3 regions of the Neobacillus sp. 19 genome follow, and region 3 is predicted to be linked to each of the others. Evidence: a T-box and tRNA genes for the amino acid it is inferred to sense, from the RefSeq annotation. Region 3 holds a T-box; the other regions hold tRNA genes.
The links. The T-box of region 3 lies ahead of argS (arginine--tRNA ligase). A T-box ahead of a tRNA ligase gene usually reads a tRNA of that ligase, here a tRNA-Arg.
Positions count from the first base shown of each region.

Region 1 (5,239 bases), on a different contig from region 3:
TAGATCCTCAAGTAAATTTTTCCCTTCAGGGGTTAAACTCATTCCCACATTATTTGCGTTAATAAGATTCTGCTCTTTGAGGAAATCTACTTCACTACGGAGGATTCTTTCTGTATAGCCCAAGCTGACAGCTAAGCTCCTCCTTCCTACAGGCTGCATAAATCCTATGTAACGTAATATCGTATATCGTTTTTGCAGGACTTGAAGGAGATCGGGTAATAATCTTTTTTGAATATCAATAAATGATTGCATGATTAGCATGCTCCTTTATTCTATGCAGTTGGTCCAAAAATGTCCACCATAGACATATTATGTCCCACCTACGCTAAAAAAAATCACCCCTCGTACGATCTTTATTGTATCAGGAGTGATAACCTATTTCAACTTATTTGCTGTCGCTTTTTTCTTGTAAACGATTACTTATATCAAATTTATCTACGAAGCCAAATCCCACTTCTTCTCCGTCGAGGTGTACAACTGGAATCATCAAGCCATAGCGCTCTGTTAAGTCATCGCTCGTTTCAATATCGATTTCTTCGAGGGAAAAATTCCATTCCTGTTGCAGCTCTTCAAGTGCGGTCTTTGCTTTATCACAAAGGGGGCAGCGATTACGTGTATAGAGTGTGATCGTCGTTTGCGTCATCGTTTATTTCCTTCCTTAATTGAACCTTTTTCGTTTTGAAGATGACGGGATTCCCAGCTGATCACGGTATTTAGCAATCGTACGCCTCGAAACCACAATCCCTGCCTTCGTTTTTAATTGTTCCACAATTTCTTGATCTGATAACGGCTTTTCTTTATTTTCTTGTTCTATTAATTTACTAATCTCATTTTTCACCTGGGTTGACGATGTATTTTCATCCGCCGAAACGGTCTGAATCATGCTGGTGAAGAATGTTTTTAATGAAAAGGTCCCGATCGGTGTCTGGACATATTTTTCACGGACCGCACGGCTTACCGTTGATTCATGAATATCCAATTCAGCGGCCACTTCCTTCATTGTCATTGGCACCAAATATTGTGCACCCTTTTGAAAAAAGGCCGTTTGCTTTTCAACAATTTTGGCAACCACCTTAGTGAGCGTTTCCCGGCGTTGTTCAATACTTCTGGCAATCCATTGATAATCCTGGACCTTATCCTGCAAAAACCGGCTGACTTGCTGGTCCTGATCTTTGAACTTCTTATAATAATTCTCATTAAAACTAATCCTTGGCAGGGAATCATCAAACATCCTGACTGTCAGGCCTTCCTCGGTTTGCTCGACAATGGCGTCCGGAATAATATACGTGGTGGTTTCCTTCGCTAACATAGCACCCGGCTTTGGATTCAGAAATTGAATTTGGTCAAACACATCTTGAATATCTTTTAAAGTTATTTTCAATTCCTTCGCAATTTGCTTCCATTTCTTTTCAGCAAACGGAACGAAATAGTTGGCTAATATATTTAATGCCACTTCATTATTTGGATTTTCATAATACAGTTGCATCAACAGGCACTCTTGAAGGTTCCGTGCACCGATGCCTGCCGGTTCAAGCGTTTGAATCACGGCTAAGCAATCTTCAACTACTTCTTCCTCCACCCGCAGGCTTTGAGCGATTTCGCTAAGGTCACCCAGAAAGTAACCGTTTTCATCAAGACTCTGAATCAGACGCCGAATGACTTTTAATTGTTCTGCCGTTAAGTTGGCAATATTTAATTGAGAGATTAAATGGTCTTCAAGCGAAAAGGGTTTGTCTGCAATTTGTTCGATCCAATCCTTTTCCTCTTTTTGATGCCGGCGGCGTTTGCGGTCCATGAGGGGATTCATCGGCTTAACATCGCCCGTTTCAACCTTCATAAGGGGATTTTCGAGTGCCTTATCTTCTAAAAAAGCAGTCAGTTCCTGGGCCGAATATTGCAATAATGCAATAGCCTGCGACAATTCCTGTGTCATCGTTAATTTCAACGTTTGCTGCTGCCATAAACCTGCCTTAAAGTTCATCCATATCCCCCCCTTCATTCTATTTTACACGATGAATCCGAATTCGTGTATTGGAAAATGGTTTCAATCATTAAAATAGGTCTCCCATTGAATAAATTGGTTCCTTAGATTAACACTAACCTTAGTGTTATCATTTAACACAAAACTTCAATGTGGAGGGATATACTTTGAATATTCTTTTAAGCTTATTCCCATCCTTAATTATTTTAGGTATTAGAGCAGCGTTCTTCATTAGTAAAATAAACTCTAGATTAACATCCTTGTTAAGAATGCCTGCTTTACTTAAGCAAAAGTATTCAACAAGTATCGTCTAATTCGCATTGTTGTTGACAAAGGTGAGCATAGAAATGTGCTTGCCTTTTTTAGGTGATTACAAAAAAGTTCCTATGCTTGTATAGACTCATACAAACATAGGAACTTTTAGTGTTTGATTGACGCGCTCGGAGGGAATCGAACCCCCATTTTAAGAACCGGAATCTTACGTGCTATCCGTTGCACCACGAGCGCTAATTTGTAACGACTTACATATTATATGCCAGATCCGTGAACATTGCAAGTGAAATATAGGTTTAAAAACGAATAAAATGGTTATGATGGATTAGGGAGAAGTTGTCGAAGAATTTTAAAGTCAAATTGTTTGACCTTTATTGACCATCAGTGTATGATTACATTACATAAGATTATTACCTAATACACTCAAAGGAGGAAGAAAAATGAATTTGATTCCTACAGTTATTGAACAAACAAACCGCGGAGAACGTGCATATGACATTTATTCCCGTCTGTTAAAAGACCGGATTATTATGCTTGGCAGCGCGATTGATGACAATGTTGCCAACAGCATTGTAGCACAATTACTATTTTTAGAAGCGGAAAATCCTGAAAAAGATATCACCCTTTACATCAATAGCCCAGGTGGAAGCATTACAGCCGGTATGGCTATTTATGATACCATGCAGTATATTAAAGCAGATGTTTCAACTGTTTGTATTGGGATGGCTGCATCGATGGGTGCATTCTTACTTGCTGCAGGCACAAAAGGCAAGCGCTATGCATTGCCTAATGCCGAAGTCATGATTCACCAGCCACTTGGCGGTGCTCAAGGACAAGCGACAGAAATCGAGATCGCCGCGAAACGCATTCTTTTCCTTCGCGAAAAATTAAATGGTATCCTTGCAGAGCGCACAGGCCAGCCGCTTGAAGTGATTCAACGCGATACTGATCGTGATAACTTCATGACAGCTGAAAGAGCAAAGGAATACGGCTTAATTGACAACATCGTTACCCGTAACCCTAATGAAATCAAAGATAAAAAGTAATTTGACGAGCAATCGGCCTTCCGCCGGTTGTTTTTTTTGTGACCATTACGGTGCTTTCCCCCGCCGCGGGCATAAAAAAAGCTCAGCTTCTAAACCGAAGCCGAACCTTTTCCGTTATTGCTCTTTTTCAATAAAATCGGTTAATGCATTGATCGCTTTGTCTTCATCGTCGCCATCAGCGATGATATTGATGACAACTCCTGAGCCGACTGCTAAGCTCATTAAGCCCATGATGCTTTTGGCATTAACCTTTTTTCCGTCCTTCTCTAGAAAAATATCAGCTGAAAAACGGTTAGCTTCTTGCACAAAAAGTGCTGCTGGGCGTGCCTGAAGACCCGTTTTCAATTTTACTTCTACTTGTTTCGCCAACATTACACAAATTCCTCCCCATGTTTTTTCTTATATTCTTTGAACTAATTCACTATTTCACAAACTTTTATGCTTTGGGGCCATTTCCCCGACACGCAGCTTTTCCGCGATTTCATCAATTTTTCGTAAGCGATGATTAATCCCTGACTTACTGATGGTGCCTCCGGATACCATTTCTCCCAATTCCTTCAGCGTTACATCCGGATATTGAATTCGGAGCTCGGCAATTTCCCTGAGTTTATCCGGCAAAATCTGCAAGCCGACGGTTGCGTCGATAAAGCGGATGTTTTCTACCTGCCTGATGGATGCACCGATCGTTTTATTAAGATTAGCGGTTTCACAGTTTACCAAACGGTTCACGGAGTTCCGCATATCCCTGACAATTCGGACATCCTCAAATCGAAGCAAGGCATTATGGGCACCGACAATATTGAGAAACTCGGTTATTTTCTCGGCTTCCTTTAAGTAGGTGATAAAGCCTTTTTTACGCTCAAGCGTTTTACTATTAAGTCCAAATGTATTCATCAATTCGCATAAAGAATCATTATGTTCTTTATAAAGCGAAGCAATTTCCAAATGATAGGAAGACGTTTCCGGATTATTAACGGATCCTCCGGCAAGGAAGGCGCCGCGTAAATAAGAACGCTTACAACACTTCTTTTTAATAAGTCCCGGTGAAATATCATGAATGATGGTAAATCCTTCACCCAAAATTTTCGTATCCTCAAGAATTTCCTTTGCCTGCTCGGCTAAACGAACAATGTACACATTGTTTTTCTTTAGGCGCATTTTTTTTCGAACTAAGAGCTCTACTTGCACTTGGTAGCTCTTTTTCAATAATGTATAAATTCTCCTGGCAATCGCAGCATTTTCGGTTTGAATATCGACCACTAGCTTACGATTGGAAAAGGAAAGGGAACCGTTCATGCGAATCAATGCTGATAACTCAGATTGAAGGCAGCACGTTTTCACTTCCAAGTTTGTTAATTCCTTTTTCGTCTCCGAAGCGAAAGACATCCCCTCACACCCTTTTTTCATTTCCAATAAAACACTCGCACTTATTTATGTTTCTGACCGTACATACTATCTACGCTTCATATCGCTTTTTGGTTTCAGCAATTAGCAAATTATATAAAATATTTGCTACCTTTTTGGGATCATGTCTTAACGCGCCATTTTCCTGGTAGGCAATATCCGCATGCACGACTTCTAGCCCAAGCTGGAATAGCTGCGGTAAATCATATAGAACAGGGTCAGCCAATTCTTCATTATAACGGAGCTGTATATGCTGTGGGATCTCTTCATTATTGACAAGAATCGTATTCATAAAGGCACAGCTCATATGATCATAAATAGCTTTTACATGGTCACTGGCCGCATAGCCATGTGTTTCCCCGGCCTGTGTCATCAGGTTGCATATATACACCTTTTTCGCATGGGAGCGGCATACTTCATCACCTAAACCCGGGACGAGCAAATTGGGCAGGATACTTGTATACAGGCTTCCAGGTCCGATAATAATTAAATCTGCCTGCCGAATCGCATGAATTGATTCCGGCAATGGGCGGAT
Region 1 is NZ_JBMPZU010000031.1:184,717-189,955, reverse strand. It holds gene ACO1D1_RS09835 (sugar-binding transcriptional regulator) at 1-252, opposite strand, end outside; gene ACO1D1_RS09830 (glutaredoxin family protein) at 386-643, opposite strand; gene rpoN (RNA polymerase factor sigma-54) at 659-1,981, opposite strand; tRNA gene ACO1D1_RS09820 (tRNA-Arg) at 2,417-2,488, opposite strand; gene clpP (ATP-dependent Clp endopeptidase proteolytic subunit ClpP) at 2,695-3,300, shown strand; gene ACO1D1_RS09810 (HPr family phosphocarrier protein) at 3,415-3,672, opposite strand; gene whiA (DNA-binding protein WhiA) at 3,727-4,686, opposite strand; gene ACO1D1_RS09800 (gluconeogenesis factor YvcK family protein) at 4,757-5,239, opposite strand, start outside.
Region 1: it encodes a tRNA-Arg, which carries the amino acid that the T-box ahead of argS (arginine--tRNA ligase) is inferred to sense. The anticodon was not compared.

Region 2 (5,239 bases), on a different contig from region 3:
GCAAAAGCAACTACCTTCCAATACTTTGGATGAATCTGAGTTAAAAAGTCTGGTAAGAGAACTAAACCGTTTTACACCCGAAATGACCGAAAAACATTCGGTTAAAACCTATAGCCAACGCATGGAACAGCTAGGAAGGGTAAATGCAGCTCACGATCTTAACAGCCACATGATCAAGTGGTGTAAATTATTTCTTGATGAGTCCCAAGCAGTTTGGTCGATGCCAAATCGTGAAGAAGGTTTCTATCGTGCGTGGCGTAAACTAGTCCAGCATGACCCGGCACTAAGCCGTATTCAGCGTAAACAATTAAGTTATTTGCCGGAAGAAGCTGCTGCGGCATTAAGGGAAGTATTGTCCGCTCTGGAAATTCAATTTTCAGAAATTCAAGCCTATTTTGAAGCGCATTTCCTTGCTTTACCGGGCTGGAGCGGCATGATGCTATGGCGTTCGCAGCAATCAGCCGAAGAAAGTTCGCTGCTGTTTGAGTATTTAGCCGTCCGAATAGCGATGGAATGGGCATTAGTTAAACCCTTTCTTCCCTTGCCTGAAAAAAGAAATAATATTGTACATGTAGAACCATTAATTGCAGCCTGGGCCAAATGGGGTAACCTGCCAATCAATGCTTGGTCTCAGTTATCCTCTACAGAAATAAAGGCATGTTTGACCCTTGCCTACCGTTTTGATAAGATTCAACGCAATCGACTATGGCTTGAAGCATGGGAGAAAACATATGAAGACCAATTAAAGAAAATGCTTATATCGCAACATAAGGCAGAAACGGCGGAAAACATAAATCCGGCACTAGCTCAGTTTGTATTTTGTATCGATGTTCGTTCAGAGCCTTTTCGCCGCAAACTTGAAAAAAGAGGGGATTTTCAGACTTTTGGCACAGCAGGATTTTTCGGATTACCGATAGCAACCTGCGAGCTTGGCAGTAACCATGCGCATAACTCTTTGCCTGTCATGTTTAAACCGCAATATAAAATAAAAGAGTTTTCACCTGAGTCTGAATCCTATCAACAAAGGCATCATGCAGTCAATTCAATAGGTTATACATTTGCTGCTATGAAGCATAATCTGATTTCCAGTATGGTATTGCCGGAAATTAGCGGTCCTTGGCTCAGCCTGCAAACACTCGCTCGCAGCTTTGTTCCAAGAAGTGCAGGCCAGACATTAAGGAAATTGCACCAAAGCTGGCTGCATAAACCATCCACGGAACTCTCGCTAAATCATACGCAAATATCTGAAACAGCTTTGCCAACTGGTTTTTCGGTGAAAGAAAAAGTACACTACGTAAGGCAGGCTCTAATAATGATGGGGCTCACCGATCGATTTGCACCACTAGTGGTTATTTGCGGACATGGAAGTCACAGCACGAATAATCCATATAGTTCTGCACTCGACTGTGGTGCGTGTGGAGGAGCATCAGGCGGATTCAATGCAAGAGTGCTGGCAGAATTGTGCAATCTTCCAACCGTAAGGATGAGCCTCGAAAAAGAGGGAATAAACATTCCGAAAGATACCGTTTTTGCAGCTGCTGAGCATATTACCACACTTGATGAGTTGCGTTGGCTTTACGTTCCTGAACTATCAGATGAAGCTAAGAAAGCATTTAATCGTGTCCAATCTGAGTTGCCAAAGGTAAGTGAGGAAGCCAATTTCGAGCGGATTTCGCAATTGCCAAATCTCGGTACCCATCTTAAAAATCCGAAGGCTGAGGCCCAGCGGCTTTCAGAAGATTGGAGTGAGGTGCGTCCGGAATGGGGCTTGGCGCGCAATGCTGCGTTTATCATCGGCGAACGGCAACTTACCAAAGGCTTTAATCTGGGAGGGAGGGTTTTCCTTAATAATTATAACTGGAAGAAGGATAAAAACGGCGGTATTCTCGCAAACATAATTTCCGGGCCGGCAACGGTAGCTCAATGGATTAACCTGCAATATTATGCCTCTACTGTTGCCCCTCATTATTATGGAAGCGGGAATAAAACAACCCAAACCGTCACAGCTGGGCTCGGGGTCATGCAGGGAAACGCCAGTGACTTACTATCGGGGCTTCCCTGGCAATCTGTGATGAAATCAGATGGAGAGGCTTATCATGAACCACTACGTTTGCTGGTGGTCATCCAGGCGCCGAAGGAATATGTAAAACGGATGCTGAACCACGATCATGCCTTTCAGCAAAAAGTGAAAAATGGATGGATTCGGCTAGCGTCCATTGACCCGGAAGGACACTGGGAGAGCTGGTCTTAAACTTTGAATAAAGGAAAAGGAATCGATATGGAAAAATCAAAAGGACTGCTTGAAGCTGAAATAAGCAAAGCTTTAACACATTGGGAGAAAAATTATCTTGGGCGAGGCTCCGTATCAGTTAAATCAGATATATTACGAGATATGGTGATTGTGAATCTTGGCGCTATTTTAACTCCAGCAGAATATGAAGTATGTCGGGATAAAGAAGGCTTGTTATCGGTAAAAGAATATCGCCATAGTTTAGTGGAATCCGGACTGAATGATTTAAAGGAAATTATCTTAAAGTTAACAGGGGAAGAAGTAATTAGCTTTCACACCGATCTTAGTACACAAACTGGAGAACGAGCAATGATCTTTAAGCTTGCCAGCAATCTGCAAAGTAAATTATGTTAAAGCATCAGAATCTGTATAGAGACGATATAAATGAAGAATGAGGTGATTTGATGTCTAGAGATGAAAAGAAAAAAGTACTATATGTGATTGGTATGGATCATAAATTAGAACGTTTTATTAAAGAAGAAACCAATGTCAATCCGGAAAATTTGATGATCTTGCAAAGATATCAACCGCTCATTTCACACCCCCTCGACGAATTAATGAGGGACATCATCATTGCGGTCTTTCAGGAAAATGTTGAAGAAATCGTTGTTGCCTTCACAGATGATTATCAAAAAAACACTGATGATATACTGATCCATATTAATAAAAACAAAGAATTAAAGGATAAGATACAAACACTGGAGTACCTATTTAATAATACCAAGCCGGAATTTCCTGTGGGTACGGTAAGTGAATGGTTACAGGGAGACAAAACACTCAGGGATGATATCCAAAATACGATCCATATTATTCGCCATCATCCATTGATGCCATCGCATGTAAAGGTGAAGGAATTATTTATTAAAAAGGACAATGAAAAGCTATCTGGAATTGTCTAAGAAACTAATCGATTAAAAAATATAAAATAGCAGAGCTAATTCAAAAAAAAATATGGTATGGCTTTAATGCTTATTAAACAAGTTAAGATTTTCTCCAATTGAATATTTTCTATAAAAAAAGCCTTGAAATATCAAGGCTTTTTGACGTCCCGAAGAGGATTCGAACCTCCGACCTACAGTTTAGGAAACTGTTGCTCTATCCTGCTGAGCTATCGGGACAAGTGAAGAACTATGCAATTGGGACACTTATCCAATTGAATGGAACGTTATTTATTATAATCAGTTAATCGAAAAAGGTCAATAAAAAGTTCTCATTATTGAATTGGCAGATCCCTGGACACTTCTGTCTTTACTGAAGCCTTCTCGCGGAAAATGACCCAAACGATTAGACTTAATGATAGTAACAATCCTTCCAGCGATACAATATACCAGGGGTAGGGACCAAGGACATCTAATAAACTGGCACTGTCCGGTTTGTGGCTTAAGAACATATAATTACCGCCTACTAGCTTATTGATGACCATAATGATTGGCATGAGAACATTTAAAAAAACAAATAATTTTAGGACGGACCAGATGGTTGGACGGTATCCTTTTGCCCAGGTGAAATAGAGCGGCACCCAGATGATCATTACATGCGTATAAAAGAAGTGGAAAAATCGAAAATGCGGGAAATCGTAATTTAGCAATGGCGTAATCAATGCCTGAGATGCACCTAGTAAGGCAGTAAATAATAAAATCTCATATATGATCTTTTTCCTTGTTAGTAATAAAATCACCGTTAATATCAGGCTGATACTGCATAATTCCAGAGGGATCGCATGGCTGACATGCCAGCTGCCATTTAGGATCATCCACGAATGATAGGTGGTTTCCATGATGATTAACGAAATTGCTACACCAATTTCTGCAACCCGCCATTTTTCATCTTTCAATTTTTCTCGATAGAAAAATAGTAAGACTGCAACCGATATACAGATGGAAATAATAATAAAGTGACTGATTGAGAACATCTCAAAATCATAGTTTTTATAACTGCGCCCAAACCAGCCCATACATTCACCATCCTTTGTTAAATCTTAACATGCTTTGATAGTTCAATAAATCAGAATATTTCGCGGAGGATTGGCAAAAACATGAGGAAGTCCACAAAAGTCGACATTCTGATGTTTTACTTACCAATGAAGTCTTTTCCCTTAAATCAAGAGGAATCCCTTTTAATTGGCAGATATTCAACAAGTGCCTGATACCCGATTTATGATATAATAGTTTGTCGAAGATACTCGAATGAATAGTAGTATAGGTGAAGTCCATTAGCGGCTTTTTGAAAAAAAGATTTAACACTGGAGGTCATTATGGCTGGGTATACGCCGATGATACAGCAATATTTAACCGTGAAGGCAGATTATCAGGATGCCTTTTTATTTTTTCGCCTGGGCGATTTTTATGAAATGTTTTTTGACGATGCCGTTAAAGCATCACAAGAATTAGAGATTACGTTAACAAGCCGAGATGGCGGCTCCGAGGACCGGATTCCGATGTGCGGGGTGCCGTACCATGCGGCCGCAAACTATATTGAACAGCTTATTTCAAAAGGGTACAAAGTAGCGATTTGCGAGCAAATGGAAGATGCCAAGCTAACCAAAGGCATGGTAAAACGGGAAGTTGTCCAGCTGATTACGCCGGGAACGGTGATGGATGGAAAAGGCTTAACCGACAAAGAGAACAATTATATTGCCTCGGTTACTGCCTTTGATGACCAAACCTACGGATTTGCCTACAACGATATTTCAACAGGTGAAAGCAGGGTAACCTTGCTTTCAAGTAATTTTGATGATGTATTGAATGAACTGTCGGTTTTAAGTGCGAAAGAAGTAGTAGTCGCCAGTAACTTTGATGGAGACTTGCAAAAGAAAATGCGGGAACGTGATGTCCTGGCGATTTCGTTTGAGGATCATAGTTCAATAGAGATGAATTTCTCTCATCTGCTTCAAGAGCTTAATCAAGAAAAATTAAAACAGACAGCTGCGAGGCTGTTTCACTATTTATA
Region 2 is NZ_JBMPZU010000030.1:240,306-245,544, reverse strand. It holds gene ACO1D1_RS08645 (DUF2309 domain-containing protein) at 1-2,251, shown strand, start outside; gene ACO1D1_RS08640 (DUF2294 domain-containing protein) at 2,279-2,644, shown strand; gene ACO1D1_RS08635 (carbonic anhydrase) at 2,695-3,189, shown strand; tRNA gene ACO1D1_RS08630 (tRNA-Arg) at 3,335-3,408, opposite strand; gene ACO1D1_RS08625 (TIGR02206 family membrane protein) at 3,504-4,244, opposite strand; partial or broken gene mutS (DNA mismatch repair protein MutS) at 4,545-5,239, shown strand, end outside.
Region 2: it encodes a tRNA-Arg, which carries the amino acid that the T-box ahead of argS (arginine--tRNA ligase) is inferred to sense. The anticodon was not compared.

Region 3 (5,239 bases):
TGCTACCATTCCTAATCCGGCACAAATTAAGAAAAATTGTTTAAACGAAATGATGCCGGTTAAAATCAGCCCCAGGGAAGGACCGAATGCCAGTGCTAAATTGCCTGACAGTCCATAATACCCCATTCCCTCTCCTCTCCTAGACGCCGGAATTAAATCCGTCGCAATCGTTCCGGAGGCAGTCGTGGAAAATCCCCAGCCGGCACCTTGAACAACGCGCATCGCAAAAAGGAAGACAATGCTTGTTAAAAAACCAAAGGATCCGACTGATAGGACAAAAACGGCTAGTCCAATGAGATAAACAAATCCCCTGCCCTTTGTTTCAAGTGAACTTCCTGCATATGGGCGCAGCAATAAGGCTGAGAAGGTAAAAATCCCTACAACAAATCCGATTAATTGATCATTCCCGCCCAAATCTTCGACAAATAGTGGAATGGTTGGAAGCGTCATTTGAAATCCAAGAAAGATAAAGAAATTTGCCAAACAGATCAGGACAAAATCTTTTGTCCAAATTCTTTCCTTCGTCAGCTGTTTTTCCATAAAAGGTAAAAACCCCTTTCAAAAGTAAAAGCGCAAGCGCCCTGGTCAGCGGCGTATGACCTCCTCGGAAAAGCTAACGCTTTTCCTTCGTGCGATGCCTATGCTGCCGAAGCGTTCCTTGTGGAGCGCTCCAACTGAGATAAAGGAAACACGGTGAGTGGGCGAACCGATGTTGACTTATCGTAGGGCGGAGAGCGAAGGGCATTAGCCGCTAGGGCGCTGGAGCTAGATAATTCTCAAAGTCGAAATTCATAAATATTTATTGAATGAAAAAACGTTTCTACGATTGGTAGAAACGAAATTTCACGTACAAACATTGGTTACTTTACATTTGCTGCTTCAATGGCACGTTTCATTGCCTGCATTTGACCTAAATGAAGTGACTCGTGGAAAACCGCAAAGTTCGCAAGCTCACCAAAGGTTTCTTGACCAAGGAACGGAGTCTGTAGCTTTTCGTTAAAGCTTTCTCCTGGAATTTCCTTGATTCTTTTGATTTGCTCCTTTAACTGTGCAGTCAATTCCTGCACTGATGGAACGTCGCCCTGCCAGTCAGCTGGTTTAGTACCTGTGGCAAATAAATCCATATAATTCGCTGGCAGGTTCGTTGATTTTTTTGGGAAGCCAAACATAAATTGCTCCGCAACTGTTAACACATGACCAATATGCCAGTGGATTGTATTGTTAAACCCATGCGGCTGTGTATCTACAATCGCCTCATCTAACGCCTCTACATTTTTAATAAAATAGCTCCTTGTTAGCTCAAAGCTCTTAAATAGTAATGCACTCATTTTCATTAGCCTCCCTACTGGTTACATAGCTTCATTCTATACCATTATTCACCAATTATGAAACGAAATGCCCTACATTTCTTCAGGTGCTTCTATTCCTAATAATCGCAAGCCTTCTTTTAGAACGACGGTGACACTGTAAACAAGGGACAAGCGTGCATGTTTTTCGGCGCTTTCTTCTAGAATCTTTACTTCGGCATAATACTTATTGAAGGCTTGGGCAAGGTCGACAATATACTTGGCCACCTGAGATGGATCGTAATTCTCGCAAGCTCTTTTAATAGCTGGTGCAAATTCCATTAATAGGCTTGCCACCTTCCATTCTTTATTCCAAGAATTCGTGCATGCTTCAGGCTGTGACTTGGCCTGCCAATTTGCTTTTCGTAAAATAGAACATGCCCGTGCAAACGTATATTGGACATATGGCCCTGTCTCGCCTTCAAAGCGCAGCATTTCCTCTAAGGAAAATTCAATGTCATTCATCCGGTTGTTCTTTAAGTCGTGGAAAATAACCGCCCCCACGCCCACCTGTTCCGCTACGGCATCTTTGTTTACTAAATTGGGGTTTTTCTCCTCGATGTTATGACGCGCCATTGCAATGGACTCGCTTAATACCTCTTCTAAAAGAACAACTTTTCCTTTACGGGTCGACATCTTTTTGCCGTCTTTTAACATCATGCCGAATGGAACGTGTTCCATTTTCTCTGCCCATTCGTAACCTATTTTTCCCAAAACGGCAATTAACTGTTTAAAATGGAGGCTTTGTTCGTGGCCAACTACATATACAGATTGGCCAAAGTCATAGTTTTCCTTTCTATAGAGAGCGGCAGCTAAATCACGTGTGGCGTAAAGCGTTGCACCATCTGATTTCTTAATCAGGCATGGGGGCAGGCCTTCTTCGGCTAGCTCGACTACCATGGCCTGATCGGATTCTACTAGCAGCTGTTTCTCCTCCAGCAGCTTGACGATTCGATCCATTTTATCATTATAGAAGGCTTCGCCTGCATAGGAGTCAAATTCGACATTCATTAGCTCATAAATTCTTGAAAATTCTTTGAGCGATTCATCGCGAAACCATTGCCACAAGCTTAAAGCCTCCGTGTCACCATCCTCGAGACGTTTAAACCAGCCGCGTCCTTGATCTTCGAGCGATGGATCTGTTTCGGCCACTTCATGAAACTTAATATAGAGTGCCAGTAATTCCTTAATGGGATTGTGTTTTACCTTTTCTTCACTGCCCCATAGTTTATAAGCGGTAATAAGCTTCCCAAATTGGGTGCCCCAGTCGCCTAAATGGTTAATTTTTATGGGCTTATAACCGCATTTTTCTGTAATTAGGGCAATAGAGTTTCCGATTACAGTAGAGCGCAAATGCCCCATCGAAAATGGCTTAGCGATATTCGGTGACGACATGTCAATCGTGACATGACCGCCATTGCCAAATTTGTGGTCCCCGAAATGTCCCTTTTGCTTAATGATGTTGTCGATCAGCTGTTCCGAAACAAGCTTTTTATTTAAAAAGATATTTAAGTACGCGCCTACCACTTCAACTTTCTCAAATGTTGGCGATTGAATCTTTTCACTGAGTTCCTGGGCGATCAAATGAGGTGATTTTCTTTTCAGCTTCGCTAATGTGAAACACGGAAAGGCTAAATCACCATGTTCAGTGTTTTTTGGCTTTTCGATCATCATTTCCAAATCCGCTGCTGTGATTTCCTGGTCAAGCAGCTCAAATAGAATGGCTGCCAGCTCCTTCTTAAAATTCATATTCAAAAGACCCCCTTTTATTAAAAAACAAAAAACCCCCGCCTCTTATAAAAGAGACGAGAGTTTGAATATCCCGCGGTACCACTCTAGTTGTTCAAATCTGAACCGGCTTTGTTTTGTAACGGAGACTTCTCCGTCGCACCCTACTTGATTCGGGTGAGCATCTCAAAAGTGCGCTTCATTATCTGTTCCGTACCAGGCTCACACCGCCCCTGACTCGCTTTCACTTCCTAGATAACTACTCTCTTTTTCATTGATTTTTTAGGGTTTGATTATCCGTTATTATACTGGAAACATTAGGATTTATCCAGTCATGTTGATTTTTTTTATTAAGGAAATCCTACTGTTAAAGGAGGGATTTTTATGGCTAGAAGAAATAAAATACTTGTCCCGGAAGCACGTCAAGGATTGGATGCGTTGAAAGCAAAGGTAGTTCACTCTGCCCGCCCAGAGGATGCGAAATTTGAAGCGGCCGAAGAGGTCGGTGTTCCTTTGAAAAAGGGCTATAATGGCCAGCTCACATCCGAACAGGCTGGCAAAGTTGGCGGCCGGCTTGGCGGCAGCATGGTCCGCGAACTCGTGAAAATGGCACAGGAAAACTTGAGCAAACGACAGTAACGAGTGGGATCTATTTTGTAGATCCCTTCGTGGTTTCAGCTTTTACAGCTAATACCCCTTATTGGATTCATTTCTCTCTTTTTGATTCGAGGTTATGCATCCAATACCCCTTATTGGATTCATTTCTCTCTTTTTGATTCGAGGTTATGCATCCAATACCCCTTATTGGATTCATTTCTCCCTTTTTGAATCGGGGTTATGCATCCAATACCCCCTATTGGATTCATTTCTCCCTTTTTGAATCGGGGTTATGCATCCAATACCCCTTATTGGATTCATTTCTCCCTTTTTGAATCGGGGTTATGCATCCAATACCCCTTATTGGATTCATTTCTCCCTTTTTGAATCGGAGTTATGCATCCTATACTCCTTATTGGATTCATTTCTCGCTTTTTCAACGTCGGTTTTGCATTCAATTCTCCACAAAGTTAAAACGACCTGTGCCTTTATAAAGCACAAGTCGTTTTATTCTTCTTGAAGCCCTTTTAAAAGAAAGCCCTTCATGATCTCAGCAATTTGCCCTGAACTTAACGGTTCGTGATTTCTTTCCCAGTCAGAAACAAGGGCAATATACATTTTTAACAAAAGAAAGCTGGTGATTTCAGTATTAACGGGGGGAATGGCCCCTTTCACTATGGCTGTCTCGATTTTTTTCTTTAAAAAAGCAATAATCTCATTTTCGACATGCTGCAGCATTTCGGTAACCGCTAATGTCCCCATTTCAGTTTCTTCCTGGACAAGCTTAATCATGAGCTGGTGCTGGGAACGAAATTCTAATAAACGGTATAATGCTCGATGGACATTTTCCGTAAATGGCAATTCCGGCTGGATGACAGCATCTGCCTCAGCAATCATTTCCTTTACCAGTGTAGAAATAATCTCTTCAAATAACTCTTCTTTATTTTTAAAAAAAGTATAAATCGTTCCTTTTCCTACATTGGCAAGCTTCGCAACCTGATCCATTGTTGTCGCCTTAAAGCCAAATAAGGAAAAGGATTTTGTCGCTGCTTCCACAATCATCTTTCTTCTGTCGGGTGCCATATGCATCACCATCCTATTTGACCGATTTAGTTTTATAGTCACTTATAAGTTAATTTTACTATATCATAGCATTTTTGCAGTTTCAATTTTATTTGGAATCTTGTTGGAATAAATAGTTTTTCCCGCAGACAAAAACTAATGCATACAACCCCTTCTAAATGGAAAAATATACACAGGTTATGTAAGGGGGCTTTATGATGTTTCGGTTCCGTAAGCGAAAAAAAGCTATTAATAATAAAATCACCCCATATACTTCTAATTTAAAAAATCACCCTTTACATTCAGAACTCTCAGCAAACGAACAAATGGTAAAGGATATTTTTCATAACTGCGCTGACCTTGTCATTCACCCTATCTTTTTAAAAGGGAAACCGCAAATACTTTTAATTTTCTTAGACGGGTTAACGGACTCAAAGACGTTAGAGCAAGTATTATTGCAGCCCCTGTTGTTTGATGGATTTCCCGATGGCTTAAGCGAAGTTCAT
Region 3 is NZ_JBMPZU010000099.1:82,259-87,497, reverse strand. It holds gene ACO1D1_RS26725 (MFS transporter) at 1-540, opposite strand, end outside; gene ACO1D1_RS26720 (DinB family protein) at 861-1,328, opposite strand; gene argS (arginine--tRNA ligase) at 1,401-3,095, opposite strand; T-box leader at 3,145-3,358, opposite strand; gene ACO1D1_RS26710 (alpha/beta-type small acid-soluble spore protein) at 3,459-3,713, shown strand; gene ACO1D1_RS26705 (TetR/AcrR family transcriptional regulator) at 4,179-4,754, opposite strand; gene ACO1D1_RS26700 (spore germination protein) at 4,952-5,239, shown strand, end outside.